DNA from 2 places in the Pseudarthrobacter quantipunctorum genome. Region 2 is predicted to be linked to the other one. Evidence: predicted binding sites of a transcription regulator. Region 2 holds the regulator's gene; the other holds the start of a gene.
The links. The regulator HspR, encoded in region 2, represses chaperone genes until heat shock. The targets are predictions, from matches to a motif close to AAGTTGAGTCNNNNNGACTCAACTT.
Positions count from the first base shown of each region.

Region 1: the regulator HspR is predicted to act here: its motif matches at 1,070-1,094, upstream of clpB (ATP-dependent chaperone ClpB).

Region 1 covers NZ_CP148033.1:218,900-221,895, reverse strand. Annotated here, with positions in the region: gene clpB (ATP-dependent chaperone ClpB) at 1-1,039, opposite strand, end outside; gene WHH00_RS00990 (sulfate/molybdate ABC transporter ATP-binding protein) at 1,214-2,260, opposite strand; gene WHH00_RS00985 (ABC transporter permease) at 2,257-2,996, opposite strand, start outside.
Region 2 covers NZ_CP148033.1:107,888-110,883, reverse strand. Annotated here, with positions in the region: gene WHH00_RS00490 (FAD-dependent oxidoreductase) at 1-350, shown strand, start outside; gene WHH00_RS00485 (low molecular weight phosphatase family protein) at 387-827, shown strand; gene WHH00_RS00480 (hypothetical protein) at 835-1,221, opposite strand; gene WHH00_RS00475 (heat shock protein transcriptional repressor HspR) at 1,406-1,831, opposite strand; gene WHH00_RS00470 (DnaJ C-terminal domain-containing protein) at 1,847-2,818, opposite strand; gene WHH00_RS00465 (nucleotide exchange factor GrpE) at 2,914-2,996, opposite strand, start outside.

The sequences.
Region 1 (2,996 bases), 110 kb from region 2:
TGTCCTCCACGCTCGGCTCGCCCACGTACACCTGCTGGAACCTGCGCTCCAGGGCGGGGTCCTTTTCAATGTTTTCCCGGTACTCGTCCAGGGTGGTTGCACCGATCAGCCGCAGCTCGCCGCGGGCCAGCATGGGCTTGAGCATGTTGCCGGCGTCCATGGATGAGTCGCCGGTGGCCCCGGCGCCCACCACAGTGTGGATCTCGTCGATGAACGTCACGATCTGGCCCTCGGAGTTCTTGATCTCCTCCAGGACTGCCTTGAGCCGCTCCTCGAATTCGCCGCGGTACTTGGCGCCCGCCACCATGGATGCCAGGTCCAGGGCGATGAGGGTCTTGCCGCGCAGGCTCTCCGGCACGTCCCCGGCGACGATCCGCTGGGCTAGGCCCTCCACCACGGCGGTCTTGCCGACGCCGGGCTCGCCGATGATCACGGGGTTGTTCTTGGTGCGGCGGCTCAGGACCTGGACGATCCTTCGGATTTCCGCGTCCCGGCCGATCACGGGATCAAGCTTGCCGGAGCGGGCCATGGCGGTCAGGTCCGTACCGAACTTTTCCAGCGACTGGAAGGTGTTTTCCGGATCCGGGCTGGTGACCTTGCCGTCGCCGCGGACACCCGGCAGGGCGGCGAGCAGCGCCTCGTGGGAGGCGCCGGCGTCGCGCAGCAGGCGGGCCGCGGCATCGTTGCCGGCCGAGATCCCCAGGAGGAGGACCTCGGTGGAGACGAAGGTATCGCCCAGCCGGTCCGCTTCCTCCTTGGCATTCTGGATGGCCTGCAGTGCCGGGCGCGAGAGCTGGGCCTGCTGGCTGGACCCGCCCGAGGTGGCCGGAAGCGCCTTGATGGCGCTGCTCGCCTGCACGCTGACGGAGTCCGGGTCCGCGCCCGTGGCGCGGAGCAGCGCCACGGCGACGCCTTCACGCTGGTCCATCAGCGCCTTGAGCAGGTGGGCCGGCTCAACCTGCGGGTTTCCGGCCGTGGAGGCGTTCATGGCAGCAGCCGAGAGAGCCTCCTGGCTCTTGGTGGTGAATTTGACGTCCAAAGAGAGCTCCTTCCGGGGGCAGTTTTTATTAACTTGAGTCTACTACGCTCAACTTTGGTTTGGTGCCGTTCCTGACGACTGTTTGCCTACAGCGAAACAGCTCCAGGCGGCGACCGACAGAGTCGACAGACCCTAGTTCCGGGTGGCGGCGGTTTGGCCCCGCAGCGGACAGTCCTACAGCGGGTAGACGGACACTGCTGCGGCCTTGACCACAAGGTGCACCGTCATCCCCGGGACCAGCCCGAGGTCCGCCAAGGCGGCCGGGGTGATGTCAGCCGCCAGCCCGCCGCCCCGCACGCGGATCTGGTCTCCATGAGGTTCCAGGTCCGTAATGGCCACCGCGAAGGTGTTCCGGGGGCTGCCGTGCGCGTCTGTGAGGAATACAGAAACGGCCGACGGCGGGAACGCGGCCACCGCGGGACGGCCGGCGGGGACGGGGTCCTCGCTGTGGCCGGCAATATGCCCGCGGGCGGCCAGGATGCCGTCACCGGCGGAGGTTCCCACCACAAAATTGAGGCCGGCCAGCCCGGCCGCGAACGCGCTGCGCGGCTTCTGCAGGACCTGCCGGGTGGGGCCTTCCTCTGCAATCCGGCCGCTTTCCAGGATGACCACCCTGTCGGCGAGCATCAGGGCGTCCAGGACATCGTGGGTGATGATGATGGCAGGCCGGTCCGCCAGGACGCGCTTGAGCAGGCGCCGGAGCAGCGGGGCTGAATGGATGTCCAGCGCGGCCATCGGTTCGTCCAGGAGGAGGAGCCCGGGATCCGCGGCGAGCGCACGGGCCACCGCCACGCGCTGCGCCTGTCCGCCGGAGAGTTCGGCGGGATGGCGGTCCGCAAGGTCCCCGGCCTCAACGTCGGCGAGCCACCGCACCGCCTGCTGCATTGCCTGGCGTTTCGGCGTCCCCGCGCTCCGCGGCCCGAAGGCCACGTTCTCAGCGGCGGTGAGATGCGGAAAGAGCAGCGGCTCCTGGGCCAGCAGCGCGGTCCCGCGGCGATGGGGAGCGGCCCACCGCGGCTGCCCTTCGCCCAGGCGGAACAGGGTCCGGCCGTCCAGCTGGGCCTGCCCCCTGTCCGGCCTCACCAGCCCGGCGATGACCGAGAGCAGGGTGGACTTGCCGGCACCGTTGGGACCCATCACGGCCACCGTCTCCGTGGGGCCGAGCGAAAGGGCGGCGTCGAAACCGCGCCCGGCCAGGGCTGCCTGGAACGAGAACGTCACGGAACGCCCCCGCCCGTGCCGGCAGCCGTCGTCGGCCGCTCCCCCGAAGCCTGCTGGTTTCGCGCCTTCCCGCCCGGGCGCCGGTAGGCCAGGGCCACCACCGCGATGGCCACGGCCACCAGAACCAGGGAAAGCGCGACGGCGGCGTCCGGGTCGGTTTCGCGCTGCAGGTAGATTTCGAGCGGCAGTGTCCGGGTCACCCCCTGCAGGCTGCCCGCGAACGTCAGCGTGGCACCGAATTCACCGAGGCTCCGGGCGAAGGAGAGGACAGCCCCGGAGGCCAGCCCCGGCAGGACCAGCGGGAGCGTGACGCGCCGGAAGACCGTTCCGGGTGATGCCCCCAGCGTCGCCGCCACCGCCTCATACCGCTGGCCGCCGGTCCGGAGGGCGCCTTCGAGGCTCACCACCAGGAACGGCAGGGCCACGAATGTCTGGGCCAGCACCACGGCAGTGGTTGAAAACGCGATCTGCAGTCCCAGCACCTCCATCGCCCCGCCCAGGAGTCCCTGCCGGCCGAACGTGTACAGGAGGGCGATGCCGCCCACCACCGGTGGCAGGACCAAAGGGAGCAGCACCAGCGCGCGCAGGATCCCCAGCAGCGGAAACCTGCCGCGGGCCAGGACCACCGCAAGCGGAACCCCAAGCACGATGCAAAGGGCGGTGCTGGCCGCTGCCGTGCGGAGGCTCAGGCCCAGCGCTGCCAGGGCTGGACCGGAGGTGACCAGCGGGATGAAGT
Region 2 (2,996 bases):
ACTCCTGCGGCACCGTCCCTCCGCACGGCGCCAGGCTCCTTGCCCACCCGGACAAGGACTTCTATATCGTGGGCATGAAGTCCTACGGCCGGGCACCCACGTTCCTCCTGGCCACTGGCTATGAGCAGGTCCGCTCGGTGGTGGCCGCCCTGGCCGGGGACCGCGAGGCGGCTGACACCGTCCAGCTGGAACTGCCCGAGACCGGCGTCTGCTCCACGGACGCCGGCACCAGCTGCGACGTCCCGGCCGCATCCGCCGCCCAGTCCGATGCCGGCTGCTGTGCATCCCCCGAGCCCGTCCTGGTGGGCTTTCCCACGGGGCTTTCCCACGGCCGCTCCGGCAGCAACTAGATCCAGACCCTGAACACCGACCTCCGGAGCAACACCATGTCCAACCCCAGCCACCAGCCACCCGCGTCCAAGAAGCCGGCCGTCCTTTTTGTCTGCAGCAAGAACGGCGGCAAATCCCAGCTAGCCGCCGGCCTGATGAACCAGCTGGCCAACGGGAACGTCACCGTGTACTCGGCCGGCACCAAACCCGGGAAGTCCCTGAACCCCCAGGCCGTGGAGTCGCTTACCGAACTGGGCATCGACATCAGCAGCGAACACCCCAAGCCGGTCACGGAGGACGTCCTGGACGTTGTGGATGCGGTGATCGTGCTGGGAACGGAAGCGAAGCTCGAGCCCCGCGAGGGAACGCGCTTTGAGGTGTGGGAGACCGACGAGCCCTCCGAGCGCGGCATTGAGGGCATGGAGCGCATGCGCCTGGTGCGGGACGACATCAGGTCCCGTGTCCGGGACCTTTATGAGGATCTTTCCCGCGGTTAGCCGCCGCCTACCCCATCGCAGGAGCGGTGGAGGTGCGGCCGGCAAACTGCCGGCGCGCCCAGCGGGCCAACTTCTTGCCCTTGCCCTTCCACCAGTTGTCCTCGTCCTTGTCGTGGTGGAGGCGGAAGATGATGGCCACCAGCACGAACATGCCCATGACCACATCGATCCAGGACCACAGCACCAGGGCGATGAGCACCGTCAGGCCGTTCACCACGATGGACGGAATGGCCAGGGTGCGGAACACCGTGCTGGCCAGGTAGCGCCGGTGGGACCTCGGGACGGACAGTGCCCGCACCATGTCGAAGCAGACGCACACCACCACCACCGTTTGTCCGAGTGCCAGCAGCATCTGGCCGGGAAGCGAGCCGCTGAACGCTGCCACCGACTCCATCCCCGGGCTCATCGGTGAACCCCAACGGCAGGGCGGCTAAAAGCGAAACCACACATGGAAAAACCCCCAGAAACTTTGGAACCACTGCTGCTGATCCAGCAATGGTTCCATTGAAGTTTCCGGGGGCTCCGGGGGTCACGAGTAGTGGGTACTCTATTTCCTGCCCGTACCCGTGGCGTTGTACTTACCTGCCGATGGCGCGAGGCCGCCACAGGACCACAGCCTGCGACCGCGGGCGAGGACGCTGGCCGCGTGCCAGGCTCACGACGTCGCCCGCAGCGCCCGCAGCGAAGATCCGGGCATCCAGCGGCTGCCGGCGCCGGCCGAGTTCCTCGGTCAGTTCCGCAACCCTGCTCTGCAGCGCGGCCACCTGGTTCTCCAGTTCCAGGATCCGCTTGATCCCCTCCAGCGAGACGCCTTCCTGGGACAACCGCTGCACCTCACGGAGCATGTTGATGTCCCGCTGGGAGTAGCGGCGGGACTTGCCGGGGGCACGGCTGGGCGAGACGATGCCCAGGCGGTCGTACTGCCGGAGCGTCTGGGGGTGCATGTCCGCGAGTTCAGCCGCGACCGAAATCACGAAGATAGGCTGGTCAGCACTGACGTCCACAGCACACCTCCCCTGCTACAACCGGGCCTTGGCGGCCAGGCCCTCACGGACATCGGCTCCGGCCGTGGCCTCGGCAAATGCTTTGACCGCGGCTTCGGCTTCCTTGTTCAGGTTCTTGGGGACGGCGACGTCGATGGTCACCAGCAGGTCGCCGGTTCCCTTGGACGTCTTCACGCCTTTGCCTTTGACCCTCAGGGTGCGGCCCGACGGCGTACCGGCAGGAACACGGACCCGCACCTTTTCGCCGTCGATGGTGGGCACCTCGATGTCTGCTCCCAAAGCAGCTTCGGGGAAGGTGACGGGGACGTGGATCCGGAGGTTGTCGCCGTCGCGCGTGTAGAACGCATGCGGCTGGACAGCGACGGACACCACCAGGTCCCCGTAGCCGGCGGCGCCAGGCTGGCCCTTCCCCCGCACGCGGACCTTCTGGCCGTCCTTGATGCCGGCGGGCACCCGGACGTCAATCACTTCGCCGCTGGGCTCCCGAAGGCCGATGGTGGTGCCGCGGATGGCACCGGCGAAGGAAATACTCGTCGAAGCTGTACGGTCCGCACCCTTCTGCGGGGTCCGCTGGAATCCGCTCTGGCCGAAGCCGCCGCCGAAGAGGTCGGCGAACTCCGGCGGGATGCCGCCGGCGGAGGGGTTGAATCCGCCCGCATGCCGCCCGGTGTTGCCCGTGAACAGGCCGCCGAACATGTCCTCGAAGCCGGCGCTGCCCGCCCCGGCTCCGCCAGGTGCGAACCGGGCACCGCCGCCCATGGCCCGGATGGCGTCATACTGCTGGCGCTCATCGGGGTCCGAGAGCACGGAGTAGGCCTCGGAGATGTCCTTGAACTTCTTCTCCGAGGCAGCGTTCCCCGCATTGGTATCCGGGTGGTGCTGCCGCGCGAGCTTCCGGTACGCCTTCTTGATGTCGGCGTCGGAAGCGTCCTTGGCGATACCAAGGATCGCGTAAAAGTCCTTGTCCACCCAATCCTGGCTAGCCAATGGCGTTTCCTTTCAAGAATTTGTGCCGAGATGACAGTTCGCGCCAATGTTCTGTCGAATCACTGCCGCGAACTGTCATCTCGATGGGAGTAATGCTAAGCCGGAACCGCCACGATGACCTGCGCTGCGCGGAGGACCCGGTCGCCTGACTTGTAGCCGGAGCGGAGCACCTGGCTGA